4 regions of the Bacillus sp. AFS017336 genome follow, and region 4 is predicted to be linked to each of the others. Evidence: riboswitches for the same ligand, from Rfam matches in the RefSeq annotation. Region 4 holds a riboswitch; each other region holds the start of a gene.
The links. Region 4 has a riboswitch for S-adenosylmethionine ahead of metE (5-methyltetrahydropteroyltriglutamate--homocysteine S-methyltransferase). Riboswitches for the same ligand answer to the same signal wherever they lie in the genome.
Positions count from the first base shown of each region.

Region 1: another riboswitch for S-adenosylmethionine. It lies ahead of CN601_RS25715 (2,3-diketo-5-methylthiopentyl-1-phosphate enolase); the one in region 4 lies ahead of metE (5-methyltetrahydropteroyltriglutamate--homocysteine S-methyltransferase).
Region 2: another riboswitch for S-adenosylmethionine. It lies ahead of CN601_RS02530 (methionine ABC transporter ATP-binding protein); the one in region 4 lies ahead of metE (5-methyltetrahydropteroyltriglutamate--homocysteine S-methyltransferase).
Region 3: another riboswitch for S-adenosylmethionine. It lies ahead of metK (methionine adenosyltransferase); the one in region 4 lies ahead of metE (5-methyltetrahydropteroyltriglutamate--homocysteine S-methyltransferase).

Region 1 covers NZ_NUCO01000154.1:7,027-14,482, forward strand. The annotation lists gene CN601_RS25705 (carbon-nitrogen family hydrolase) at 47-841, opposite strand; gene CN601_RS25710 (pyridoxal phosphate-dependent aminotransferase) at 985-2,172, shown strand; SAM riboswitch class I at 2,230-2,334, shown strand; gene CN601_RS25715 (2,3-diketo-5-methylthiopentyl-1-phosphate enolase) at 2,399-3,619, shown strand; gene CN601_RS25720 (2-hydroxy-3-keto-5-methylthiopentenyl-1-phosphate phosphatase) at 3,627-4,280, shown strand; gene CN601_RS25725 (methylthioribulose 1-phosphate dehydratase) at 4,277-4,903, shown strand; gene CN601_RS25730 (cupin domain-containing protein) at 4,923-5,435, shown strand; gene CN601_RS25735 (DUF421 domain-containing protein) at 5,485-6,183, opposite strand; gene yjeM (glutamate/gamma-aminobutyrate family transporter YjeM) at 6,542-7,456, shown strand, end outside.
Region 2 covers NZ_NUCO01000006.1:74,018-81,473, forward strand. The annotation lists gene iadA (beta-aspartyl-peptidase) at 22-1,194, shown strand; gene CN601_RS02515 (M20 family metallopeptidase) at 1,304-2,494, opposite strand; gene CN601_RS02520 (MetQ/NlpA family ABC transporter substrate-binding protein) at 2,550-3,395, opposite strand; gene CN601_RS02525 (methionine ABC transporter permease) at 3,392-4,060, opposite strand; gene CN601_RS02530 (methionine ABC transporter ATP-binding protein) at 4,050-5,066, opposite strand; SAM riboswitch class I at 5,236-5,353, opposite strand; gene CN601_RS02535 (GapA-binding peptide SR1P) at 5,692-5,817, shown strand; gene CN601_RS02540 (sulfite exporter TauE/SafE family protein) at 6,064-6,855, opposite strand; gene CN601_RS02545 (sulfurtransferase TusA family protein) at 6,895-7,122, opposite strand; gene CN601_RS02550 (MBL fold metallo-hydrolase) at 7,148-7,456, opposite strand, start outside.
Region 3 covers NZ_NUCO01000138.1:26,761-34,216, reverse strand. The annotation lists gene CN601_RS23425 (NAD(P)-dependent alcohol dehydrogenase) at 1-828, opposite strand, end outside; gene metK (methionine adenosyltransferase) at 986-2,182, opposite strand; SAM riboswitch class I at 2,392-2,506, opposite strand; gene pckA (phosphoenolpyruvate carboxykinase (ATP)) at 2,807-4,393, shown strand; gene CN601_RS23410 (carboxymuconolactone decarboxylase family protein) at 4,566-5,009, opposite strand; gene CN601_RS23405 (RrF2 family transcriptional regulator) at 5,234-5,725, shown strand; gene CN601_RS23400 (ABC transporter substrate-binding protein) at 5,892-6,884, shown strand; gene CN601_RS23395 (ABC transporter ATP-binding protein) at 6,897-7,456, shown strand, end outside.
Region 4 covers NZ_NUCO01000010.1:113,465-120,920, reverse strand. The annotation lists gene CN601_RS04880 (UDP-glucose dehydrogenase family protein) at 1-259, shown strand, start outside; gene CN601_RS04875 (TVP38/TMEM64 family protein) at 831-1,439, shown strand; gene CN601_RS04870 (Fic family protein) at 1,676-2,419, shown strand; gene CN601_RS04865 (Rossmann-fold NAD(P)-binding domain-containing protein) at 2,397-2,642, shown strand; gene metE (5-methyltetrahydropteroyltriglutamate--homocysteine S-methyltransferase) at 2,772-5,069, opposite strand; cobalamin riboswitch at 5,229-5,422, opposite strand; SAM riboswitch class I at 5,526-5,637, opposite strand; gene CN601_RS04855 (PadR family transcriptional regulator) at 6,226-6,549, shown strand; gene CN601_RS04850 (DUF1048 domain-containing protein) at 6,551-6,928, shown strand; gene CN601_RS04845 (DUF1048 domain-containing protein) at 6,948-7,292, shown strand; gene CN601_RS04840 (ABC transporter ATP-binding protein) at 7,427-7,456, shown strand, end outside.

The DNA of each region.
Region 1 (7,456 bases), on a different contig from region 4:
ATATTTGATTTTATATTCGTATTTTAATTTAAAGAATTTTAGTTTGTCAATTACTTTTTTGTAATTTTTTATAGATTCCTTCTCTTCTATCTTCGAAGATTGGGATTGTACCGCGTATTTCATCGACTTTTTTAGGATCAATTTCGCCAAAAATGATTTCCTCATTCGGACTACCTTTTGAAATTACTTCTCCCCAAGGATCGATTATCATCGAGCCTCCTCCAAATGTATTCGCTAAATCCTTACCTACTCGATTACATGCTACGACATAGCATTGATTTTCAATTGCTCTTGCTTTTAATAAAGTTTCCCAATGATTCATTCGTTGAATTGGCCATTCTGCAACAAAAAATAAAACTTTTGCACCTTTCTGAGAATGAGCTCCGATCCATTCTGGGAAACGCAAATCATAACAAACAAAACCTGCGGCAGTTAAACCATTAATTTCAAAAAGTCCATCGGTCTCACCTGCTTGAAGATAGTGATGCTCGTTCATTAGCTGGAACAAATGAATTTTATCATACGTTTTAACGATTTCACCTGTTTTGCTTATAACAATTAAAGTATTGGTGACACCATTTTCTCGAGCAATTGGAAATGATCCACAAATTAGTGTTACATTATTTGATTTTGCTATTAACTGGAGTTCAGAAATGATTTCCTCTTGATCACCAATATGCAATCCAATTTCTTCCAAACAATAGCCTGTTGTCCATAACTCCGGTAATACGATTACCTCTACATTTTCTTTTACAGCCTCAATAATTTTAGATTTCATATTTTTAAAATTAGCTCTTGATTTGCCTAATATAACGTCAGATTGAATGCAAGCAATTTTCAACATAATTTATTCACCCTATTCTAAATTTTATAGACATTTTTAAATCGAGCATATATGATGGTGAAAGTTATTGCAACAGTCGTTCATGCAAATCATTCGATTACAAAACGATCTAATCTACTTAAATAAATTCTATTTTTGGAGTGATTAACTTGATTCATAATAAGCTATTAAACAATTTACCTAAACAATTTTTTGCTTCACTCGTTCAAAAAGTTAATGAGTCAATCAATAAAGGTCATGATGTGATAAATCTTGGTCAAGGAAATCCAGATCAACCAACACCAGACCATATTATAAAAGCATTGCAGCAATCTGTTGAAAATCCAACAACTCATCGTTATTCACCTTTTAGAGGGATGAGTACATTAAAAAAAGCTGTTGTAGATTTTTATAAACGCGAGTATGATGTTGACTTAGACCCAGAGGAAGAAGTAGCTATTTTATTTGGCGGAAAAGCTGGATTAGTAGAGTTACCACTTTGTTTATGTGACGAAGGAGATACGATTTTAGTTCCAGACCCAGGATACCCTGACTATTTATCTGGTATTTCTCTTTCTAAAACGGTACCTTATACGCTTCCGTTACTTGAGCAAAATCAATTTTTACCAGATTATAGCTTAATTCCTCAGGAAGTTTTAGATGCTAGTAAAATTTTATTTATTAATTATCCAAATAACCCTACTGGTGCAATCGCAACAGAAGAATTTTTTAAAGATACTGTGGAGTTAGCAAGAAATAATCATATTACAGTTTGCCATGATTTTGCATACGGTGCTTTTGGATTTGATGGCAAAAAACCATTAAGTTATCTTCAAACTCCTGGTGCAAAAGAGTGTGGTATTGAAATTTATACACTTTCTAAAACTTATAATATGGCTGGTTGGAGAATTGGGTTTGCAGTTGGTAATAAAGAGGTCATTTCAGCTATTAATCTATTACAGGACCATCTTTACGTTAGTATTTTCCCAGCTATTCAAGAGGCTGCCGCTGTTGCATTAACAGAATCTCAAGAAAGTGTGAAAAAATTGTTAGCACTTTATGAAGATCGCAGAAATGTCTTTATTAGCGGTTGTCATGAAATTGGTTGGGAAGTAACGGCCCCAGCAGGTTCCTTCTTTGCTTGGTTAAAAGTTCCTTCAGGATTTACTTCACAGGAATTTGCAGATTTATTACTTGAAAAGGCACATATTGCAGTTGCTCCTGGGAATGGTTTTGGCGAATTCGGTGAAGGTTATGTAAGAGTTGGTCTATTATCAGATACCGAAAGACTAAAGGAAGCGGTTACTAGATTAAAAGAAATCGAATTATTTTCAAAATTTAATGTTTGACATTTAGAATTGTTCATGAAATAATGCGATTATATCAAGAATTCAAAATTAAATATTAACTTATTCAGAGTAGGTGGAGGGACCGAGCCCGATGAAACCCGGCAACCGGCTAGTTAGCTAGCACGGTGCTAATTCTCGCAGCGTTTTGCTGACAGATAAGGTGTAGGTAAACCTCTCCTTAGCGAGAGGTTTTTTGTTTTTAATAAATACTTTCGGAGGTTATGAAATGAGTGGAATAATAGCAACTTACCAAGTTTACGATAAAAATCACAATTTAGAAAAAAAGGCAGAGTCAATCGCACTTGGTTTGACAGTTGGTTCTTGGACGACATTACCACAAAACGATCAAATTCAATTGCAAAAGCATAAAGGCAAGGTACTTTCTGTTCACGAAGTTGGGTGTGAAGAAAATGTCATTAACTTTTTAGGCTATAAACCGACAAAAGGAATTATTGAAATCTACTATCCTAGTTTAAATTTTTCAGCTGATATTCCAGCAATTTTAACAACTGTTTTCGGAAAACTTTCACTTGATGGCGAAATCAAACTAATTGATTTAAATTTTACGGATGATTTATTAAGACTGTTTCCAGGACCAAAATTTGGTATTAAAGGTATTCGAGAAAAATTGGACGTATATGATCGCCCTTTATTAATGAGCATTTTCAAATCAATCATTGGTAGAGATCTTCCATACATTTCGGAAGAATTAAAAAAACAAGCATTAGGTGGCGTCGATTTAATAAAAGATGACGAGATTCTTTTTGACACAATCACATCAATAACTGACCGTGTCACTCATGGGAAAAATATTTTGAATCAAGTCTACGAAAAAACGGGACACAAAACTTTATATGCGGTGAATTTAACTGGCCGTACATATGAGTTAAAAGAAAAAGCGTTACGTGCAGCTGAAGCTGGTGCTGATGTATTTTTATTAAATGTATTTTCTTATGGAATTGATGTACTTCAAGGTTTAGTTGAAGATCCTTCAATCAATGTTCCAATTATGGCTCACCCTGCTGTTTCAGGAGCTTTTACTGCATCGCCGATTTATGGTATTGATGCTGGCTTATTACTTGGTAAACTTTTACGTATTGCAGGTGCCGACTTTAGCTTATTCCCGTCACCATACGGTTCGGTTGCATTACAAAAAGAAACAGCATTAAAAATCGCTGAAAATTTAACAGAATCAAATGGATTAAAAGAAACATTCCCTGTTCCATCTGCGGGAATTCACCCAGCACTTGTACCTCAATTAATTCAAGATTTTGGAATTGAGCAAGTTATAAACGCTGGTGGTGGTATACACGGTCATCCAGATGGTCCGATTGGTGGAGGAAATGCATTTAGAGAAGCGATATCTGCTACTTTATCTGGTGTTGAATTAAAAGATTATGCACTTCCAAATACATCACTTGAGAAAGCATTACAACTTTGGGGGTAAATAAACAATGGCAATAAAGATTTTTTGTGATTTTGATGGAACTATTACAGAAGGAGACAATATCGTCAATTTAATTAAGCAATTTGCTCCTCCTTCAGTAAGCGAATTAACAAGCGAAGTATTAAATGGCAAAATATCGATTCGTGAAGGCGTCGAGAAAATGTTCGCTACAATCCCTTCAACGAAAAAACAAGCAATGACTGATTATGTAATCGATCGTACGGTCATTCGAGATGGTTTTAACGATTTTATTCAATTTGTAAACGAGCAACAAATTGAGTTAAAGGTTGTTAGTGGCGGCTTAGACTTTTTCGTTCATCCTATTTTAGCAGAGTACCTTCCACCTTCTGCTATTTTATGTAATCGTACTGACTTTACAGGTTCAACTGTAAAAATTCATTGGGATCATTCATGTGATGCATTGTGTTCGCATGACTGTGGAATGTGCAAGCCTTCTGTTAAGAGAAAATTTAGTGAATCAAATGATTTTATTATAGTCATTGGAGATTCAATTACTGACTTACAAATTGCAAAAGAAGCTAATTTGATTTTTGCAAGAGATTTCTTAAAGAATAAATGCGAGGAACTTTCCCTTCCGTATATTCCTTTTGAAAGCTTCTATGATATCCGAGCTTCACTAGAGAAGGAGGTTCTAGTATGAAAGACTTTTTCAAACATTATGATGAAATCCGCGAAGTAAAAAAAGTACTTGCTGACCGTGATTGGTTTTTAGGAACTAGTGGAAATTTATCAATTAAAGTAAATGACGAACCATTAAACTTCCTAGTTACAACTAGTGGTAAAGATAAAACAAAACATACGTATGACGATTTTTTACTTGTGAATGAATTCGATCAGTCTGTTTGGGATGATACAAAGAAACCTTCAGCTGAAGCAATTTTACATCGACTAATTTATCAAAATACGAATGCTAAATGTGTTCTTCATGTACACACTTTAGCAAATAACTTTATAACAAAAGATTTTCCATACCAAGATGAGTTATCTTTTTCAGGTATTGAAATTATAAAAGCATTAGGATTATGGGAAGAAGATGCAGAAATTACAATTCCAATTATTAAAAATCATGCACATATCCCTACCCTAGCAAATGAGTTTCTTCCACATATTAAAAACGATCATGGAGCAGTCCTAATTCATAATCACGGTATTACAGTGTGGGCAGAATCAGCATTTGAAGCGAAGAAGCATTTAGAAGCTTATGAGTTTCTATTCCAATACGCATTACAGGGTATACAAAAAAATTTATTTATTAAAAATTAATTAGTTGGAGGAATGAATTATGGCAACAATTTGGGTAGAAAAAAAAGATTATCATATTACAAGTGATGTAGAAGTAAAAGCCTATTTAGAGGAACAAGGGGTTATTTATGAAAATTGGAATATCGAGCAATTACATAGCTCATTAAAAGAAAAGTTTCTCTTATCAGATGATGAAAAAGCATCGATTCTTGAAACATTTAAAGCTGAAATCGATGATATTTCTTCAAGACGTGGCTATTTAGCAAATGATATTATTACGCTTTCAGAAGCAACACCAAATCTTGATGAGTTATTAAAAAACTTCAACCGTGAGCATCATCATACGGATGATGAAGTTCGTTTCATTGTTAGCGGCCATGGTTCTTTTATTATTGAAGGAACTGAAGGTTTCTTCCATGTTAAATTAAATCCCGGTGATCTAATTTCAGTACCACCAAATGTTCGTCACTATTTTACATTAGCAGATGACCGTAAAGTAGTAGCTGTTAGACTATTTGTGACGACTGAAGGATGGGTACCTATTTACGAATAATCGTATATAAAAATCAATTGACTCATATCCATTTTAGGATGTGAGTCAATTATTTTTCTACTTCATTTAATTGATCTTCCCGGTAATCAATATATAACGACCCATCTGTTTGTACTTCTACTAAAAATACATCTGAAATTGAGTGAATTCCTGCCCTTTCAAGCTGAGCATTTAACCATTTTTTATCTAAATTTAAATCTGATAGTGCATCTTCATTTACTTCCCCATCAGTAATCACAGCAGTTGAAGTTGGAAAAACCAATGTTTTTTTCCACGCTTTATTTTTTTTCGTTTTAACATCTTTTGTTTTCATAACCGATAGACTTCCATCAATTTCAAAAATTGCGTATTCTACATCTTTGAAAGAATAAATATTTTCACTTCGGAGCATCCCTTGAAATTGCTCAGTATCTAATTTAGCCTTTTTTAATGCGTTTTCCATTATTTTACCTTGTCTAATTAATATAATAGGTTCTCCAAGAATTAGTCGACGGGCAGATTTAGATTTTAAACTTATATACCCCATGATAATCGTCAGAACTGCCCAGCCAACTAAGCCAGTTATGCCATCCTCAATATCTAATGTTTTAGATGTCGTAAGTGATGCAGCAATATTTCCAATCGTAATAGCCGTAATAAATGTAAAAACATCTAATTGGCTAATTTCTTTCTTCCCCATTAATCTAGTTAAAATAAATAAAACAAAAAATGAGCACATAACTCTAAATAAAACTTCATTTAAGCTCATTTATTTCATCCTTTCTTTCAAACAAAGCAGTTTTAAGTACTTACTAATCAACTTAGCGTTTGAAAAATCGAAATAAACTATTCCTTAATATAGAAAAAATAATTTTTTCTAAACTTCGAGATACACCAATTGTATACAACTATTGAAAAGGAGTAGCTGTCATCTCCATTTTTCCAAATTATATCTTTACAAAAGTAAACAAATTTAGAATTGAAAGTTTTGTTTCTTCAATCTGATTCCATTTCTAATCACGCTAATCAATCAATTTATACTCTTCATTTTAGCGACTAATAATTTACCGATTATTGAAGAAAATATTTATATTCTTTCATAATCAATAAATTATTGAGGTGAGGTCTTGAGTAAAAAACTTTCGCTAGTCGGTTTAATATTAATGGTATTTACAACTGTATATGGCTTCGGTAATATACCAACTGCTTTTTATTTAATGGGATATAGTGCAATTCCATGGTATTTACTCTCAGCTATTACGTTTTTTATTCCATTTGCTTTTATGATGGCTGAGTTCGGAGCAGCTTACAAGCATTCTGAAGGTGGTATTTATACATGGATGGCTGATTCCGTTGGGCCAAAGTTTGCCTTTATTGGTACATTTATGTGGTTCTCATCCTATGTAACCTATATGGTAAGCGTTTCTTCAAAGGTTTGGATACCACTTTCAACGTTCATTTTTGGTAGAGACAAAACGCAATCACTTTCCTTATTTGGCCTTTCCTCTACACAATCAATCGGTTTATTAGCATTACTTTGGATGCTAGTTGTTACTTATTTTGCTTCAAAAGGAATTGAAAGTATTAGTAAAGTTACAACCATTGGTGGAATAACTGTATCCTCATTAAATATAGTTCTCTTAATCACAAGTATCATTATTTTTGTATTTAATGGAGGAAAATTTGCTCAACCTATTAAAACTTTTTCATCTGCATTCGCTCACTCGCCGAATCCAAATTATATATCCGGCCTTGCCATATTATCATTCGTAGTATTTGCCATTTTTGCGTACGGTGGCTTAGAAGCTATTGGAAGTTTAGTTGATCAAACAGAGAATGCCGAACGCAATTTTCCAAAAGGGATTACAATATCAGCAATTATTATTTCAGTTGGCTATTCATTAGGAATCTTTTTAGTTGGTATTTTTATAAACTGGTCGCATGATTTAAGCGCGAGCTCGACCAATCTAGGAAACATCACATATGTACTCATGTATAATTTAGGTTTAGAGCTTGGAAAAGCTTTTAATCTTTCGTCAGCT
Region 2 (7,456 bases), on a different contig from region 4:
CAATATTAGGAGGATCACAAGTTGTTAACTTTAATAAAAAACGGTCAAGTATACACACCACATTCGATTGGTCGCAAAGACATACTTATTGCGGGCGGAAAAATTATCTTAATAGGGGATCATATTCCACTTCCTCCAGAATCATACAATTGCAACATAATAGATGCTACCAACAATATTGTAGTACCAGGTTTTATTGATTCACATGTTCATATTATCGGTGGTGGGGGTGAAGGCGGCTTCAAAACACGCACGCCAGAACTCATGTTAACTTCTGCTACTACTGCAGGTGTCACTACTTTAGTTGGCTTACTTGGTACAGATGGAACAACAAGAAGAATGGAAAGTCTTCTTGCAAAGGCAAGAGGTTTAGAGGAAGAAGGAATTACATGTTATATTCAAACAGGTTCTTATCATGTCCCCGTAAAAACATTAACAAGTAAAATTGAAGATGACATCATATTAATTGATAAAATAATTGGTGTCGGTGAGATCGCTATTTCAGATCACCGTTCTTCTGAGCCCACATTTGAAGAATTGGTAAAAATCGCTACTGCTGCACGAAATGGTGGGATTTTGTCTGGTAAGGCTGGAGTATTGGAAATTCATGTGGGCGATGGATCAGATAAACTTTCTCTATTACATGAAATAATAGATAATACAAACATCCCAATGCGTCATTTCCATCCTACACATATTAATCGTAATGAAGAGTTATTTGAGGCAGGAATTCAATACGCTCTAAGAGGTGGATATGTCGATTTTACAACGAGTACAATCCCTCAGTTTTTAGAGGAAGGTGAGGTCAAGTGTAGCAAAGCATTACGATTGATGCTTGATCAAGGTGTACCTATTGGGAATATTACCTTTTCATCTGATGCTCAGGCAAGTCTCCCTTATTTCGATAAAAATGGTGAGTATCTTGGCCTTCAAGTCGGAAAGATGTCCTCTCTTTTCCAAGAAGTAAAAGATGCAATATTAGAGGAAGCAATCCCATTAGAAACAGCTATTCAAGTGATCACATCCAATCCTGCACAAGTGCTAAAGCTGCCTCAAAAAGGCTGTTTACAAGTAGGTAAGGATGCAGATCTTGTATTATTACAACAAGATAATTTGGAGATTGAGACTGTTATTGCAAATGGCAAAATTATGTTAGATAAAGGAATTCCGATCGTTAAAGGAACATTTGAGTAAGAAGAAAATTCACAAAAACCATTACTTAAAAATATAAATCGAATAAGTTATCAAAAATAAAAACGTCAGAAAAATGGATTCCCACCATCTTTCTGACTGTTTAATTTAACTATTTTTCAGTTTGCTGAAATTCAGTTTGAACTTTTTCTAAAAGGTTTTTATCGGTAATTAATCGATAGCCCGTTAATGCCAATGCTTTTGCCCCCTTGATTAGAGCCTGATCACCTTGTAACGACCTAGCAGCTTCACGGAATTCGTTCGTATGAGCTACTAAATCATCAGGTCCAATTTTTATATATGCGTGGGAAGTCGGAACTACATGGCTGACATTACCAGCGTCAGTCGATCCAATTCCTCCGTTTTTGCCACTGATTGTTTCTCCTAATAAAGCTAATTCTTCACCTACGATATGATCAAGTGATTGATTGATAATAAAGTCGTGGACTTCATTTTGGAATCTCTCAATTTTCACAGTGCTACCAGTTGCAAGTGCCGCTCCTTCGGCAATATTACGAATCTTAGTTGAAACTTCTTCCGTAGTCTTCCATGTACTATCACGGATGAAAAATCTCGCTGAAGCATATTCTGGAATAATATTAGGCGCATCGCCTCCGTGAGTGATAATTCCGTGTATTCGTACATCACTAGTAAGTTGCTGACGAAGGGCATTTATTCCATTGAATAATTGGATTACGGCATCTAGTGCATTAATTCCATGTTCTGGGGAACCAGCCGCATGGGCCGCTCTACCATAAAAGTGGAAGTCCAATGGATCTACTGCAAGAGATGGGCTTGTTAATCCTGTTTTACCACTTGGGTGAATCATAAGAGCTGCATCAACACCTTCTAATAATCCGTTTTTTACGAAACTACCTTTTGCACTTCCATTGGGTCCTCCCTCTTCTGCAGGAGTTCCAAATATGACGACCTCTCCTCCAGTTTCAGAGATTACTTCGGCAAGGGCGATACCTGCAGCCACACTCGTAGTCCCAATAATATTATGTCCACATGCATGACCAAGACCAGGCAGTGCATCGTATTCTGCTAAAAAGGCAATCGTTGGGCCTTGCTTAGACGATTTTTTTCGTGCTACAAAGCCTGTTTCATGTCCGGCAATATTACGCGTTACGTCAAAACCAGCTTCTACTAATGTTTTAGTGTGTGTTTCGGAAGCAAAAAACTCTTGATTGCCTATTTCAGGTTTCTCATGTATTTGATGACTAATTTGAATGTATATTTCCTTCAATTCCTCAATACTTTTCACAATTTGGTCTCTATGCGTTTCAGTTTTAACTGTCATGTCATTATTCTCCCCTTTGCTCTCTTATATAAGAAATGAAGTTCAAAATACGATCTTATAAATTTTTAATTTTCCCAATCGTAACGACAACCGGAACCGTCGCACCTTTGTCACGCTTAATAATGTAATCATGAACTTCTTTTGATTGGTATGCCTTCACAATTTTTAAATACTCCTTATCGTTTTTATTCTTTGTACGCGATGCAATGACATTAATATATGGCATAGCAGCTTTATCATTTGGATCTTCTTTATAAAGCGGGTCTTTTGCAGGATCTAATCCGGCTTGAACAGCAAAACCATTGTTAATGATAGCCGCTCCTACATCATCTAATGATCTTGCTGTTTGACCTGCAGCAATCGGTTTGATTTTTAGATGCTTAGGATTCTCTTTAATTTGTTCAATACTTCCTTTAGGGTCAAAATTATCTACTAAACTAATTAACTTTGAAGATTGTAATAGTTTAAGTGCACGCCCTGCATTCGTTACGTCATTTGGAATGGTAATCGTTGCACCATCTGGGATATCATTTAGATTTTTATATTTATGAGAATAAATTCCCATTGGGGCAATAACAGTCGAACCAATCGCAGAAATATCTAAATTGTGATCCTTTTTAAATTGGTTCATGTATGTGATTGTTTGAAAAGCATTTAAATCAAGACTACCATCGTTAAGTGCTGTGTTTGGCTGTACATAATCTGAAAAAGAAATGATTTTCAACTTAATGCCATCATTTTTTACTTGTTTTTGGACAATTCTCCAAAGTTCACCGTCATCACCGTTTATTCCAATCTTAATTGTTTTGTTTCCATTACCTGATGATTCTTTAGAACCACACGCTGCTAATACCGAAACGGTTAATAATAATACTGCTAAAATACTAAAAAACTTTTTCATCCTCTTTTCCTCCTCACATATCTTGACCACGTATTTCCTAAGCTTTGAATGATTTGAACAATAAATACCAGCAATACAACAGTAATGATAATAACGATTGTTTCAAATCGTTGATAACCATATGTAATCGCTAAGTCACCTAAACCACCAGCCCCAACAGCACCCGCTGCTGCGGTTGAACCAATTAGTCCAATCGTTGCTGTTGTAAATGACAGAATTAACGATGGGATCGCCTCAGGTAAAATAAACTTAGTAATAATTTGAAACTTTGTAGCTCCCATTGCATAGGCTGTTTCCAGCACTCCCTTATCTACTTCTAGCATTGAGTTCTCAATCAATCTTGCCAAATAAGGTCCAACGAAAATTGATAGAGGAACAATTGCCGCAACTACACCAATTGATGTTCCAGTTATTAATCTAGTAAACGGAATAATGGCAACTAGTAAAATGATAAATGGCACAGACCGCAAAATATTGATAATAGTATTTAACACCGTAAATACGGGTCTGTTTGCCATTATATGTCCCGGCCTTGTTACAACTAGGATAATACCTAATGGCAAGCCTATAATTGTTCCAAAAATAAATGAACCGAGTACTGTCAGAAATGTTTCATTGCATGCTTGCAGAAACTGTGGCCAAAAGAATTCCCAATTAAGCTCCATTTAACTCAACCTCCTTTACATCTATTCCTTTTTCCAAAATATATTTAATAGCTTTTTTACTCTCTTCTTCTGCTCCATCTAGTGCAACAAGCAAATTCCCATACGGTCTTTCCTGCAGCTCTGTAATAGATCCATAAAGAATGTTTAGGTGAATATCGAACTTTTTAAGGACCTCTGATAATAGAGGATTGGCAGCCTTTTCTCCTAAAAAGACTAATTGATAATATTTTCCCTTTGCCAATGAGTTCGATAACTTAGGAGGTACCTCATGGTGTAATACAGTGTTAACGAAATTCTTTGTAATGCTTTTTTGTGGACTCGTAAAAACATCGTACACATGGCCTTCTTCAACAATTTCTCCATTCTCAATGACGGCTACTTTGTCACATAAATCACGAATGACACTCATTTCATGCGTGATTAGGAAAATAGTAAGATTATAAGATTTATTTACCTTCCTTAAAAGCTCCAGTACATTCTTCGTTGTTTCAGGGTCCAATGCTGATGTTGCCTCATCGCAAAGCAGAACGTCCGGGTCTGTTACTAATGCCCTTGCTATTCCCACTCTTTGCTTTTGTCCTCCCGATAAATGCCCTGGATAAACATCTTGTTTCCCCGAAAGACCAACAAATTCAATTAATTCCATTACCTTTTTTTGAACATCACTTTTCTTCTTTCCTTCAAGGTAAAGTGGCATGGCTATATTATCAAAAACCGTTTTCGCTGAAAGTAGATTAAAGTGCTGGAATATAACGCCAATTTTTCTACGCGTCTTCCGTAACTGTTCATCGTTCAAAGCCATCAAGTCCAAACCATCAATCAGAACTGATCCTTCTGTTGGTTCTTCAAGCCTATTTAAACAACGAATCAATGTACTTTTTCCCGCTCCCGAAAAGCCAATGATTCCATAAATCTCCCCCTTCTCAATTTTCATATTAATATTATTTAGAGCTTTAATTGGTGGCCTTCCAGGATAAACCTTGGAGACGTTTTTTATCTCAATCAAACTTATTCCTCCAGTGCTAGTAATCTTATAAAAACCAAAGTATTCTTATGTGCAAACTAGGTTTTGTATGTGTATTTCCCCCTTTTTTCGCTTGTAAACTATCAAAAAACCCCTCTCCTTATCCAATAACACAGATAAGAAGAGGGGTTAAATATATAAGCCACTTTACTTCTTATCTTTCAAATCGCTTAAACGATTTGCAGGAATTAGCACGGTATTTGTTACGAAACAACAAACCCGTTGCCGAGGTATCGTAGGGCCAGTCCCTCCACCTCTCTGGATAAGTAATAGAAATTATTAAGTTTTAAAATTATTGAGTTAATATTATCCCTCTTTTTTTAATACGTCAAGTAGTATTCTTAAATTTTTTTGAGAAATTTTGGTTAAAAATAGTAATTTTTTCTGTTTGCATTAATTAGCATATGCTTGCCAAAAACATATTTCCATATAGTTTTTTTATCTATTTTTTAATACCGTGAAAAAAATATTTTGATTCGATTTTTGTTAAGAAACCTTGCTAATTCAACGCTTTCTCCCCATGGACATTTTCCGTCCACAGGGTAGGTAAAGTCCCTGGAGAAATAACGAATTGAACGTGCTATAGTGGGTGTAGGAGGTGTTTCTCATGCAAATTTTAATCTGTAAAGAATGTGAAGAAACTATTGAGTACGCGGAGTATAAAAAAATAGTAAAAATCTATTCAACATGCGAACATTGCAAAACAGAAGAAAGTACTTCAACTTTAAAATAATTTAATACACTAAAAAAATAGATAAATTTTGTTATAAAGACTTTAATGCAAATGGGATCTTCATTAAAAAAATGAAGATCCTTTTTTCTTTATATTTTACGAACATTAGTATTTAATACCTCACATCCTAATTTTAACTCTTGGTTGTTCGTATTCGATAGTTATCTTGTTAATTACATAAAAAAGGGAGAAAAAAACAGCAAAACTCTCATAAAAGTTTTGCTGCTTTTTAAACTAAATCCCTATTCAAGTAATCCATGTTTTAATAATCGTAAACCATATTTTCAAAGCAGTAAATCCGATTAACACTGCTAAAATTCCTCGTAAAACCTGCGTTTTTGTTTTTTTGCCTATTTTTGCTCCTAATGGTGAAGCAATTAGACTTGCAATTACTACGATAATAGTAGGCAAAATTGTAACTTGGCCGGTAGAGACTTTACCGATTGTAACACCTATTGAAGAAATGAATGTAATTGCTAACGAAGAAGCAATTGTAATTCGTGTTGGTATTTTTAAGATTGTTAGCATGATTGGTACTAAAAGAAATGCTCCGCCTGCTCCGACTATTCCAGCACTAGTACCAACGACAAATGCTAAACCTGCCGCAAGCCATATATTGATTGAGATTTGACCACTTTCTGCTATTTCAATCTCTTTTCTAGGAATGAACATTAAAATGACCGCAACCATTGCTAAAATACCGTAAACAAGATTAATCCCATGCTCTGAAAGTAGATTTGAACCGAATCCTCCAAGAAAACTTCCGATTAGTACACTTATTCCCATACTTAATATAACTTTTTTATTTAAATAACCACTTTTACGATAGCTTAATACTCCACCTAAAGTTGCAAATACTACTTGCACGGCACTGATCCCCGAAACTTGATGTGAAGTGAAAGATGCAAATCCTAATAATGGAGGTACAAATAATAACATTGGATAGTTTATAATCGCTCCGCCTATCCCTACCATGCCTGAGATGAAAGAACCAATAAAGCCAACTAAAAACAGTACTAAAATTAAGGTCCAGTCCAATTGAAGACCCCCTATAATTGAAACTATGAATCGATTAATTTATCCTTTTTTGATCCAAAATTTTAATACATTATTTTCTTCTACATATTCTAGTAATTCATGACCACCTGATTTAGCCCAAGCTGCTAGATCATTTTTAGCCCCTTTATCTGTGACGTGAATTTCTAGTACGTCACCTACACCAATTTCTGCAATTGCCTTTCTTGTTTTTACAATTGGGATTGGGCATGCTAAGCCTTTTGCATCTAGTAATTTTGTAGATTCCATTTTAGTTTCCTCCTTGTTTTTTTACTTATCTTACCGCACATCGATTTGGACCAATTTCCATTCCTCTTTGTGTTTCTTCATCTAAATCTATTTTTCCCATATTCATTTCACGAATTTCTTGATACGAGTTTGGTTGTGGTGGTAAATTCTCGGTAACTGTTTTTCTAAATTCGTTCTCATCTTCAATGTTCAAGCCATGATTCTCAGCAAATAAATAGCCAAGTTTTTTATAAACGCTACCGTCTTCATTTAATTCGCCGATTACCATGAAGTGTGAAGGGAGTACGATTAATTCTGTTGATAAGTTTCGATATTTTTTATAAAGTGTCTCACG
Region 3 (7,456 bases), on a different contig from region 4:
TTCCTTGTTCATATTTGCTACTCCAAGGATGGCTTTTTCATTACTGGTCAAATTACTCCAAAATGCTTTAAAGTACACTGAGGGCTTCCATACTGCACTTAATAAATAGGTCCCATCTTTATTCAGTAATTTTTTACAGTCTGAAAAAGAAGTCTTGCCTACCGTATCAAAAATAATGTCATAAGTTTTCCTACTTTTCGTAACGTCTTCCTTTGTATAATCTACCACTTCTATTGCTCCAAGAGATCTGACCAACTCTAAGTTTGATGTACTACACACAGCAGTAACTTCTGTGCCGAAATATTTTGCGAGTTGTATCGCATAAGTTCCTACACTTCCCGAAGCACCATAAATAAGCACACTTTGCCCGTTTTGGATAATACTCCTTCTTAAAAAATGTAGTGCCGTAATTGCCCCGACAGGCACAGCTGCAGCTTGCTCGAATGACATATTAATTGGCTTTTTGGTAAGCACTCCTTGCTCAGGTAAAGAAATATATTCAGCATTAGCACCAAAAGAAAATCCGCTATACCCGAAAATATGATCACCTGTTTTAAAATTTTTCACTTTTTTCCCAACTGTGACGATTTCTCCTGCTAGCTCACAACCAGGTATTTTATTTCTCGGTTTTGTTAGGCCAAACATAAGTCGAGAAGGTAGCCAATACATAAAAGGGAATTCTGAGGCTCGTAGTTTTACATCTCCTGCTGTTACGGTTGTTGCGTGTATTTTTATCAACACTTCATCATCATTTATTGTAGGTTTTTCAACTTCTTTTAGCTGAAGAACTTCTGGTGGACCGTATTTTGTACAAATTATTGCCTTCATAGGTTCCTCCATTTAAAACTTTGATTTAGTCATTTAAACCTATGAAAAATCATTTTTAAGTATGCCTATCTATATTTGTCTTCTATTAGAATGTAACTCTGTATAAACAAAAAAAGACTGAATACAGCAAATGCCGTATTCAGCCTTAATCTTATTATTATAGACCTGCTTCAGTTTTTAAAACTTCTGCTTTGTCAGTACGCTCCCAAGGAAGATCGATATCTGTACGGCCGAAGTGACCATAAGCAGCAGTTTGTTTGTAAATCGGACGACGTAAGTCAAGCATTTTGATAATTCCAGCTGGACGTAGGTCGAAGTTGTTGCGAATTACTTCAACTAATTTTTCTTCTGAAACTTTACCTGTACCAAAAGTATCAATAGCGATTGAAACTGGTTTAGCTACACCAATTGCATATGCTAATTGAACTTCAGCTTTATCAGCTAAGCCAGCAGCTACGATGTTTTTCGCAACGTAACGTGCAGCGTAAGCAGCAGAACGGTCAACTTTAGTTGCATCTTTACCAGAGAATGCGCCACCACCGTGACGAGCATATCCACCGTAAGTATCAACGATAATTTTACGACCTGTTAAACCTGCATCACCTTGAGGTCCACCAATTACGAAACGACCTGTTGGGTTGATAAAGAATTTTGTATTTTCATCAATTAACTCAGCTGGTACAACTGGTTTAATTACAAGTTCTTTAATATCATTTTCGATTTGAGCTTGAGTAGCTTCTGGACCATGTTGTGTTGATACAACGATTGCATCAATACGAACTGGTTTGTTGTTTTCATCATACTCAACAGTTACTTGAGTTTTACCGTCTGGACGTAAGTAAGAAACTGTTTCATTTTTTCTAACTTCCGTTAAACGGCGAGCAATTTTGTGTGATAATGAAATTGGAAGTGGCATTAATTCAGGTGTTTCATTTACAGCAAAACCGAACATTAAACCTTGGTCACCTGCTCCGATTGCTTCGATTTCTTCATCTGACATGCTACCTTCACGTGCTTCTAACGCTTGGTCTACACCTAAAGCGATATCTGCTGATTGCTCATCGATAGAAGTTAAAACTGCACATGTATCTGCATCAAATCCGTATTTTGCACGATCATAACCGATTTCACGGATTGTTTCGCGAACGATTTTTGGAATATCTACATAAGTAGAAGTTGTGATTTCACCTGCAACAAGTACTAGACCTGTTGTAACTGATGTTTCCGCTGCTACACGAGCATTCGGATCATTTGCTAAAATTGCATCAAGAATTGAATCTGAGATTTGGTCACAGATTTTATCTGGATGTCCTTCTGTAACTGATTCTGAAGTAAATAAACGACGTTGTGACATTGAGTCCCCTCCTAAATTGAATTGACGGATCTCTTTTTTCTCAACATAAGAATAAAAAGTTTGTTCCTATTCCTATGTTTCCCATTTAAGATAAAGATAACTCAGTGTAAATTACGAAATTGCCACTGTATTTAAGTTTTGAGCAAAAAAAAAGCCTTCCTCTTATCAAATATTACCTGAGGAAAGGGTTCTTGGTTATTTGCCTTTCGCTCTTATCGTTCAAGACATAAAAAAAAGTCTTGCATCAGGTTCAGCACCTTTCACTAAAAGTGAGGTTGCTGGGCTTCGTAGGGCCTGTATCCCTCCACCTACTCGGGATAAGAGAGTATCCGTATGAAAAGTATCATATTAAAATTTCACTTTCTTGTCAACAACTTTTATCATTACTTATGACATAATTCTACAATAACTTTTAATTTCTATTTAAATGGAAATTACTATTTATCATATTCTATTGACGAAATTACACCTATTAATTAAATCATTTTACTCAAATTTATTTTTTAATGAAATTCATAACACATTTTGCTAACTAATAGTATACACTATTAAAATAAATGTGTTATACTATTTATCGAGATACCTACATGGCAGACAAATATATTTAAAGGATGGTATTAGTATATGAAGACAGTTGATGTAAACTTTGAATTAAACGAATTACTTATTAGTAATCAAATGTATAACCAACTTAGCGTTTCTGAGTTAGTTGAAAAAGTCCTAACAAGACAAGAAGGAATTTTAACGTCAACAGGAGCAGTTAGCGTTTCAACAGGCAAATATACTGGACGTTCACCTAAGGATAAATTTATTGTTAAAGAGGCATCTGTTGAAAATTTAATCGATTGGGGTTCAGTAAACCAACCAATCTCTGCTGACGTATTCGAAAAATTATATAGCAAAGTACTTAACTACTTAAAAGATCGTAACGAACTATTCTTATTTAAAGGATTTGCTGGCGCAGATACTGAGTACCGTTTACCTATCCAAGTAATTAACGAATTTGCATGGCACAACCTATTTGCTCATCAATTATTTATTCGCCCAACTGAGCAAGAACTTCTAACTCATGAAGCTGAGTTTACAATTGTTTCTGCTCCGACATTTAAAGCAGACCCAGTAGTAGATGGAACAAATTCAGAGGCATTTGTTATTGTATCATTTGAAAAGAAAATAATCTTAATTGGTGGTACTGAATACGCTGGAGAAATGAAAAAATCAATTTTCTCTATCATGAATTTCCTATTACCACAAAATAATGTTTTACCAATGCACTGTTCTGCTAACGTTGGTAGCGAAGGCGATGTAGCATTATTCTTTGGTCTTTCTGGAACTGGTAAAACTACATTATCTGCTGATGCAGACCGCAAATTAATCGGTGATGACGAGCATGGCTGGTCAGATAATGGTGTATTCAATATTGAAGGCGGTTGCTACGCTAAATGTATCAACTTAACATTTGAAAAAGAGCCACAAATTTTCTCTGCAATTAAATTTGGTACTGTTTTAGAAAATGTAGTTGTTAAATCTGATAGCCGTTTAGCTGACTATGATGATACAACTTTAACAGAAAATACTCGTGCTGCATATCCAATGCAAGCAATTCAAAATATCATTGAGCCAAGCGTTGCTGGACATCCACATGCAATTATCTTTTTAACTGCTGATGCATTTGGAGTATTACCTCCAATCAGCAAATTAACAAAAGAGCAAGCAATGTACCACTTCTTAAGTGGATTTACTAGTAAATTAGCAGGTACTGAGCGTGGTGTTACATCTCCACAAGTAACATTCTCAACATGCTTTGGATCACCATTCTTACCGCTTCCAGCTGTAGAATATGCAAAAATGCTTGGTGAAAAAATTGAAAAACATAATGTAAATGTATTCTTAGTAAACACTGGCTGGACTGGTGGAGAATATGGCGTTGGTAAACGTATGAATCTTTCTTACACAAGAGCAATGGTTCACGCTGCACTTGAAGGAGATTTAAACAACATTGAAACTACACAAGATGAGTTTTTCAGATTAGCAATTCCAACTCATGTACCTGGTGTACCTGATAGCGTATTAGTTCCATCAACAACTTGGGAAGATAAATCAGCATATGATCAAAAAGCTCTTGAATTAGTAAAAAAATTCCAAGAAAACTTCAAAAAGTTTGAAGGCTTTGACGCTCAATTAGCTGAGCTTGGTGGACCTTTAAAATAATTTAATAAATAAAAATGTAAGGGCTGTCCTAAAGTCAGAATTAATGACATTTGGATAGCCCTTTTTAATCAGAGTTAAAATTTCGCTATTAATCTAATGCCATATTATAAATCCTAAAATGCAAAAGCATCCAAACTGTTCATTTGGATGCTTTTTTTATATAAAGGCATAATTATCTTTCAGCTGGTGTATTCCCCATTGATATAGAGATTCTATTCCAGCTATTAATTTGATTGATTATAAGGACAAGATTTACATATTCCTTTTCGCTGAAGTGTTTACTAACACGATTATAGAGTTCTCCTGGCACACCTTTATTCGGGATCAATGTGATATGCTCTGTTAACTCTAATGCTGCTTTTTCTGCATCTGTATAAAAAGCACACTCTTTCCATGTAGTAAGACAATATATACGTTGTTCCGTTTCACCTATTTCTCTTGCTTCAGAGGTATGCATGTCGATGCAAAATGCACAACCATTAATTTGTGAAGCACGAATTTTAATAAGTTCACGAAGTTTATGGTCTATACCCGTTGATTTAGTATACTTTTCCATTTCCATCATTATTTTAAGTGCTTCTGGTGCTAACTTATAATAATTAATTTGTTGTTCCATTTTATTTCCCCCTAAAAAAGTTAATTCTAAAAATAAATGTTTAGATGTAGAATTATATTAAACAATTGGCGACTAACTTAATCGCCGATTGATATAATCCATAATAAATCGTTTTTTTTATTTTGTCAAACTCATTTATTTGCTCTAAAAGTAAATGTTTGACAAAGAAATAAAACATTTCTAAGATTAATTAACATAATCTCTTTTATGAAGAAGGTGTTTTAATGCAGTATAGCGTTGGAGTTGAGTATGCACTTCACTGCCTAGTTTATTTAATTGATACTCCTGAAGATTCTCCAATTGGAATAAAGGAACTTTCCTTCTTTCAAGGTGTTTCAGATACATATCTCTCAAAGATTTTTAGTAAATTATCTAAAGCTGGTATTGTAAGTTCAGTTCCAGGAGTTAAAGGTGGTTTTAAACTTGCTAAATCTCCAGAAGAAATTTCTTTTTGGGATGTAATTGAAGCAGTTGAAGGTTCTAAACCCATATTTCAATGTAAAAACATTAAAGATAATGGTTATCTATATAGAGAAAAAGGTTGTACTCCAAGTGCTACCTGCACGATCAATTTAGTCATGCTCTCTGCAGAAGAAAAAATGCATGAATATTTACGTAGTAAAACACTTTCGTGGTTAAACAAAGAATTAGCAACTGTTTTACCTAGCGAAATACGCGAAGATACTCGAAAATATTTTTCGAAGAGCAATAAATAAAAACCTCTCTAATTTCCTAAAAAAGGAATTTTGAGAGGTTTTTTCTTTTGTCCAAAAAATTTCTGCTGTTCTTCAGTCAAACTGCACGTCAGAACTCCGCATTCACCCATTTTCTCCTATTGCATAGGCTAATTGTATATTTTTGATTAGGAGGGATTAAATGAAAATCAAATGGTTCGTTATTTTATTTTTATTAGTTGCTTCTATTTTAGGTGCTTGCTCGAAAGATAAACCAAAAGATGGCAATACAAAAGTAAGAGTTGCAGAGGTGACTCATTCATTATTCTACGCACCTGAATATGTGGCCATAAGTGAAGGGATTTTTAAAAAGCATGGATTAGATGTTGAATTAACGACTACTGCTGGTGGAGATAAAACAATGACTGCTGTGCTATCAAACGGTGCAGATATTGGATTAGTTGGTCCTGAAACAACAATCTATGTATACGCTCAAGGAGCAAATGATCCAGTTAAAAGCTTTGCTCAACTGACTCAAACGGATGGAACTTTTTTAGTAGCGAGAAATCAAACTGGTACATTTAATTGGGATCAACTAAAAGGCACAACGTTTTTAGGGCAAAGAAAAGGTGGCATGCCACAAATGGTTGGCGAATACGTCCTAAGTAAACATGGGATTGATCCACATAAAGATTTGAATCTTATCCAAAACATCGACTTTGCTAATATCGCGAATGCATATGCATCAGGGACTGGACAATATGTACAATTATTTGAGCCTACAGCAAGTATTATGGAAAAAGAAGGAAGAGGCAAAATCGTCGCTTCATTCGGATTAGAATCAGGAAAAGTACCTTACACGGCTTTTATAGCAAAAGAAAGTTATTTGAAGAAGAATGCTAAAACAGCTCAACAATTTACTGATGCAATTTATGAAGCCGAGCAATGGGTTGATTCTCATTCCGCTGAAGAAATCGCAAAAAGTGTTGCACCATTCTTTAAAGATACACCTTTAGATATTTCAATAAAAGTTATTGATCGTTATAAGTCTCAAAACTCTTATTCAACAAATCCAATATTAGAAGAAGATGAGTGGAATAATCTTCAAACGATCATGAAACACTCTGGCGTATTACCAAAAGAGGTTCCACACTCAGTATTAGTTGATACAAAATTCGCTGAAAAATCTACGGAGAAGTAGAAGGTCATTAAAATGAGCTATCTTACAATTGATGATATTTCTCATGTATTTTTATCAAAGCAAAAAGCAATTAAAATATTGGATGGTGTAACGTTTAATGTTGAAAAGGGTGAATTTGTTTCAGTACTAGGTCCAAGTGGATGTGGAAAAAGCACACTTTTGTCTATTATTTCTTCCTTGCTTGTACCATATGAGGGTTCAGTAAAGTTTAAAGGCAAGCCATATAATATAAAATCAGGGGAAATTGGTTACATGCTTCAGCACGATTATTTGTTCCCTTGGAAAACAATTAAGGAAAATATATTTCTAGGTCTTCAAATTCTAGATAAGGACACAGAAGAAAACAAGAATCGAACTTTAGAATTGTTAAATGAAGTTGGATTAAAAGATTACGAAAATGCATACCCAAGAGAACTTTCTGGTGGAATGAGACAACGAGTTGCATTAGTAAGAACTCTCTCTACAAGCCCATCAATTGTATTATTGGATGAACCATTTTCAGCTTTAGATTATCAAAATAAAGTAAAACTAGAAGAATTAGTTTTCAACTTATTTAAAAAGTTAAATACAAC
Region 4 (7,456 bases):
TTATTACAGTACCATTGAAGAAACAATTAGAGGAGCAGATATTTGTTTTATCCTTACTGAGTGGGATGAAGTGAAAAAATTTGATCTGTTAAACTATATGAAATTAATGCGAAATCCAATTATTCTTGATGGAAGAAACTGTTATGATCTTAATAATGCTAAGAAAGCTAACATCATTTATGATTCGATTGGGAGACAGAAAATTTCGCCATTTAAATATGATTTTATAAACGATTTCAAACAAGTATTGAATAACTAAATGAATTATTACTATAGTTCACAAGTGTCTATTAAACATATAGAGTCCTGGGTACAGATGACAAACTAAAAAAAGGAGTGGCTTAGAGTCTACTCCTTTTAATCATTTTTTTGAAAATCTAGTTGAGCGGATTAAAGGGTCAACAAAATCATTCTAACCATTAATTGCTCTCCAACATTAAACCCAATATCGTTTATGGTTTGTTCAGCCTTTTTTTGATTGAACTCATTTTTGGTTTATACGACAGATCTATAAGTTTTTGTATACTAACCAACATATTGTTGGAAATTGATTATTGAACAGAAACGGATAACATTATAAAATTTTAAAGTAATTAAAAGGTAATTAAAAGATGGCCATATTGCCCAAGTAGTGAGTTGGAAATATATGGTCGATAATACATTGCTATTCCATTTACATTTAACTTAAATGGAATTTTATTGTGTTCAAGAAAATAATGGAGATGATTTTAAAAATAGAAAATGGGGAAATATCATTCTATTTAATATGACGACTTGAATGAATAGAAACAATTTATGACTTTACAATTAAACGTGAAAGGAGAACCTAAATGCAACTTCAAATTTATCAGTGGATATCATTTCAACAATTACAACATTTCGTAACTGTTCATAAAAACTTAGGTGTTCTGATCGCGTTTCTGATTCCATTAGCGGATTCTTTTTTTGGAATTATTCCACTTGGGGCAATATGCGCTGCAAACGTCAACGCGTTCGGATTTTGGACAGGATTTTTAGCAACCTATGTTGGTAGTGTTTTAGGCACTACTGGAATGTACTTCTTATTAAAAATGACTGGCGCAAGATGGCTAGAGCGTTTTATTCAAAAGAAAAAGAAAGGGAACTCTGGTATGAGTTGGTTAAATAACAGCGGATTTGGTCCAGTGTTTCTCTGGTTTTGCATCCCGTTTTGTCCATCTTTCATAACGAATATTTTTGCATCCATGTCTAAAATCAGACCTCGTATCTATATATTTGGATTTGCAATGGGGAAACTTGTTGCATTGTTGCTCATTAGTTTTGTTGGTCAAGATTTAGATGATTTCTTCAAAGAACCTCTTGAGTCAATTCTAGTTTTGGTAGCTATATTTTTATTATGGTTTGTTGGTAAAAAGGTTGAAAAGAAATTTACGATGCAGCGAGCAATGAAGGTGAAATAAGTTTTAATTAGGCTAGTTGTAGAAAATATAAAGGAAGTTTTCACGGTGATGTCGAGTATTTAGCGAAACTACACCTGTAGTTAAGGAATCAATTGTGCACACATACACAATTCAAGGGAAACTTTTGGTTGACCTGTTTTATTAATTAAGGTAATTATGATAAAAAGAATGGGTGTAGTTTCGAACTTTTATGCTAAAATGAACATATTAGAATTTTCATGGGAGTAGGTGAATGTATGGTGAGTGACTTTCAATTAATAGATGAGTTAAAGCATCAGTTAGATAGTAAGAGACCAATCCCAGCAGCTGTACTAAAAAACATGAGAGATGTGTATTTAATTGAATGGACATTCAATTCGAATGCTATTGAAGGAAATACACTAACATTATTAGAAACGAAGATCGTAATTGAAGAGGGATTAACAATCGGTGGAAAACGATTAAAAGAACACTTCGAAGCAATTAACCATGTTGAAGCAATTAAATATGTCGAGCAAATTGTAGAAAGTAAAGAAGAGTTATATCATAACACGATTAAAAATATACATAGTCTTGTCTTGAAAAATATAGACGGTGACAACGCTGGTAAGTATAGAGAGATAAATGTACGAATCTCTGGTAGTAAGCATCAACCATTGGAGCATCCATTTGTTCAAGAAGAAATGGATAATCTATTAAATTGGTATAATAAGAACAAAGATGTACTACATCCTGTTGAGTTAGCAGCATTATTTCATTTCAAATTCGTTTATATTCATCCGTTTTCTGATGGAAATGGAAGAACAGCCAGATTATTAATGAATTTTATTTTAATGCAACACGGTTACCCGCCAGCAATTATAAAAGCTGATCCAGTTAAACGAATTCAATACTACGAAGCTTTAGAATTGGCTAGTATGAAAGGTGAAACTAATAAATTTGTGAGACTTGTTATGGAATGTGTAGAAGATAATTTAAATGAATATTTACGTATGTTTTAGAGCACCTGAATACTTAGGTGCTCTTTATTCTTTTTATGCCAATTTTTCTGGTAATCCTGAAAAAGCAGCTGAAGCGATTATTAATATTGTTGAATCGAAAACGCCACTACTTAGACTTTTGTTAGAAATAATGGCTTATCAAGTGGCTAATCATAAATATCAAAATCTACTTCAAAACTTTGAAGAAGCGAAAGAAACAACTTTATCGGCAGATTTTGAATAAAGATTTTTACCCTGACAGCATTCCTATGAATATTTACAAACACTTACAATAGTAGAAAACCACTGAAAACAAGTCAGTGGTTTTCTTATTTCTAAATTTTCTGATAGACATTATTGAACCAGCTACTAATTACTCTTTCACAAACAACTTTTCTCTCGCTTGCTCAGCTGCTTCAACCATCACCTTTAATGCTGAAACCGTTTCATCAATACCTCGCGTTTTCAAACCGCAATCAGGATTAATCCAGAACAGCTTCGGATTGATTACTTGAAGGGCACGATCAATATTTCTTGTGAGCTCTTCAACCTTTGGGACACGCGGACTATGAATATCATATACACCAAGGCCAATACCTTTATCGTATGTATTTTCTTCAAAAGCAAAAATTAACTCGCCGTGGCTTCTAGAGGTTTCAATCGAAATAACGTCAGCATCAAGTGCATTAATTGCATCGATTATATCTTCGAAGTTTGAGTAGCACATATGAGTATGAATTTGTGTATCGTTTTGTACAGAAGCTGTTGCGATTTTAAATGCATAAACAGCAACGTTCAGATAGCTTTCCCAGTTTTCGCGTTTTAATGGTAGCCCTTCACGAATTGCTGGTTCATCGACTTGAATCATACGAATTCCGTTTTTCTCGAGCGTTTCAACTTCTGTTCTAAGTGCAAGTGCAATTTGATTTGCAACATCGTAACGTGAAATATCATCTCGTACAAATGACCAGTTTAAAATTGTTATTGGACCTGTTAACATGCCTTTAACAGGCTTGGTTGTTAATGATTGGGCATACACGGATTCTTTAACGGTCATTGGATCTAAATAAGACACATCCCCATAAATAAGTGGCGGTTTTACGCAACGAGAGCCATATGATTGAACCCAACCAAATTTTGTGAATTGGAATCCAGCTAATTTTTCACCAAAATATTCAACCATATCAGTTCGTTCAAATTCACCATGTACAAACACATCTAAGCCAAGTTCTTCTTGAATCGCAATCCATCTTTTGATTTCAGCATTAATATACTCTTCATATTGTGCATTCGTTAATTCACCTTTACGCCATTTTGAACGCTGACCTCTTACTTCTTGTGTTTGAGGGAAGCTACCAATTGTTGTAGTTGGTAGAAGCGGTAATTGGAAAGACTTTTCTTGAATGGCTTGACGAACTTTATAGGATTCTTCACGATCCACACTATACGTATGCAAGTTTTGAATGGCCTTCTGAACTTGTTTATTGTTTCGAACGGATGATTCATTTAATGCTTGAATTGCATTTATGCTTGCTTCAATTTTTGCTTGAATCGACGCTTTACCATCTTGTAAACCTTTTGCTAATACAAAAATTTCATTTAATTTTTCATCAGCAAAAGATAGCGCATCCTTTAGCACATCATCAATTGTACTTTCATTTTTCGCTGTTACAGGAGAATGTAATAAGCTTGATGAAGGTTGTACAATAAGCTGGTCTTTTGAAACAAACTCAGTAATTTCTTCAAGAAGGGCATATTTATGATCAAGATTTGCACGCCATATGTTACGTCCGTCAATCACTCCAGCAGCAAGTACTTTATCTTTTGGGAAACCATATTTTTTAATTGCAGCAAGGTTTCGCCCATTATCATAAATAAAATCAAGACCAATTCCTTGAACAGGGAGTGAAACTACTTCTTCATAGAAATCAACGCTCTCAAAATAAGTTTGAAGTATCACATTCACATTAGGTGCTGCTTTATGCAATGCTTCATATATATCGTTAAATAATGCCACTTCTTCTTTTGAAATAGATGTAGATAAGATTGGTTCATCTATTTGAACCCACTCCACACCTTCTGTTTGTAATTCTCGTAATAGATCGACATAAAGTGGTACAAATTGATTTACAATCGTTTTAAACTCAGTTTCTTTATATCCTTTAGACAGTTTTACAAATGTTACTGGCCCCAAGATAACTGGTTTCCCTTCAATACCAAGCTTTTGTTTAGCCTCTTTATAAAATTGTAGTGGACGGTTATCGACAAGAGTAGGTGTTACTTCTCCCAATTCTGGAACAATATAGTGATAGTTTGTGTTAAACCATTTTGTCATTTCAGATGCAACAGCATTTTTTGAACCGCGTGCTATTTCAAAATAAGTTTCAAGTGATACTTTTCCTCCAGCATATTCAAAGCGCTTAGGTACGAGACCGAACATAACAGCTGTGTCGAGAACATGGTCATACAAGCTAAAATCACCTACTGGAATTAAGTCAATACCTTGATTTTTTTGCTTTTGAAGATGCTGCAAACGAATCGCTTCAATTTGCTTTAAAAAATCTTCTTTTTCTAGTTTACCTGCCCAAAATTGTTCAAGTGCTTTTTTCCATTCACGCTTTTCACCAATTCTTGGATAACCTAAATTTGAACTTTTTACACTGTTTCCCATTCTAATACACTCCTTATATGATTGCTTTTGTATTTTTTCCCAACAAAAAAGTCTCCCTTTTCAAATAGAAAAGAGAGACTCATACGCATAACTAACTAGAGTTGAGACATTGCTGATCCCAAATCACGTATTCCTCACTCCCCCCTATACATCCGTAGGTACAAGCGCATACAATAGGCAGGTCTCCTGACTTAGGATCAAACGCTTCTTATCCCTTCCCATTTCAGTATGAAACAGTGGTAGATTGATAAGTCGCTCCCCAATACAGTGGCGGGACCGTGTCGGATTCTAACCGACTTCCCTTTTAAGCTGTGGAAATAATTCTTAACAGCACCTTATGCATTTTTATGAAATTTTTATTAAGAAATATTAAAGATGAAATCTAACAATCCTTCAAAACGACAAAAGCCCTCTCTGCTTTTAAAAGAGAGAGGGCTACAAAATTTATGGAATCCTCTCTTATTTTCCAAAGCAATTTGCTTTGCAGGAATTAGCACCTTTTCAACAAAAAACGTTGAATGGTTGCCGGGCATCATCGGGCCAGTCCCTCCGCCACTCTCAATAAGAGTTTAATAATTTATAATGTTTTGAATTAATTGTCATGATAGCATGATAAACAAAGTCTGTCAAAATAAAATAAAAAATGTTCGCTACAGAAAGGTTTAAAAAAGAGGGAATGTATATTTTGTATAGATAGATAATACATTAGAAGCAATCCAGAACACGGTTAGATTCAGTGGTCTAAGTAATTTTATTTTGATCTAGTTCTTAACTAAAAATTTTTTTGATCAACTTTACAATCCGACTACTCGGTGATACAATGTACCTGTACTTAGCAATACTGAATACCAGTAATACTAAATAGTTAAATTTTTTTTAAAAAAGGGTTCACATTTCTTCTACTTAGTAATACTATATACTATTACTAAGTAATACGGAGTATCAGTCGCACCAGATAGCTGAAAAAGAGTTCAAATAAAATGAACAGTGAAATCAATGATCTATAGGCTATTTAGTTTTTCTATTGTCCGGTACTAAGTATTACTGAATATTTGTATCACTAATTAGTAAAAAGGTGGTTTTCTCCGCAGTTAATTGCCGTTTAAATTAATAGACCTAAAACTTATTTAACGAAAGTAAAAAGGAGGTGTACGCTATGGAAAATTTAACAGAAATGCTCAAAGGTTCATTGGAAGGTTGTGTACTTGAAATCATCAGTCGCGGTGATACTTACGGCTACGAAATTACTCGTCTTCTTAATGACTTAGGATTCACTGAAGTTGTCGAAGGTACAGTCTACACCATTTTAATCCGACTGGAAAAGAAAGAGCTGGTAAATATCGAGAAAAAACGATCTGAAATGGGACCGCCTCGTAAGTTTTATTCATTAAACGAAGCAGGGCGTGAGGAATTACAACAATTTTGGAAAAGATGGAATTTTGTTTCATCAAAAATCAATATCCTAAAGGGGGAGCGATAGTATGAAAAAATTTATTGAGTTAATCATTGGCGATATAGAAAGCAAAAAAGAATATAAAGCATTTATGAAAAAGGTAAATTCTCTACCAAAAGATTACGCATTTGTGTTCAAAAAGATTCAAAAGTACATGTGGAATTTCGGTTATGGTTTTGGTGAAGAAATCATCAATCTATATGAACTATTTGAGGCTAGTTCAGCAGAAGGAAAGCATGTGTTGGATGTAACTGGTGAAGACGTAGCGGCATTTGCCGACGAATTGATGGCTCTCTCTAAACTAGGTGGAGAATCGGCAGGTTTTTTCGGAGGTAAAGTAGAGTTGGAAAAAGATATTGAGAGTAGAGTCGAACAGCAAGTAAAGATATGGACGAATAAAAAATAAAAGTAGGGGGCTAAAAACCATGGTGAATTTCTTCAAAAAGATACTCGATGATAAAAAAGAATACAAAGAAATGATGGCACGAGTAGATGCATTGCCAGCCGATTACCAAGAAGCCTATAAAAAAATCTGCAACTATATGTGGAGTTTTGCTTCTGGAAGCGGGATGGATATGTTGAGAATCCAGTATGATCTCATTGATTTATTTGAAGCAGGTGCATCAGATGGTAAGGACGTATTAGAAGTAACAGGTGAAGACGTTACAGCATTTGCTAATGAACTTACCGATCAAGCGAAAAGATGGGATGATAAATTACGTAATAATTTGAACAAAAGCATTCTAGATCGATTGGGTAAGAAAAAATAAAATCATCAGTTAATATTTAACAAATAAGTACAGCATAAGTCATATTTGTATGTCTGTTTAGATAAATCCAGCTGCAGGCGCAACTTACGCTTAGAGCGCGCGCCTTCAGCTTTATATATGGGAGGGAAATGATTATGAGTAATACTGCAATCTCAGTGAAGGGA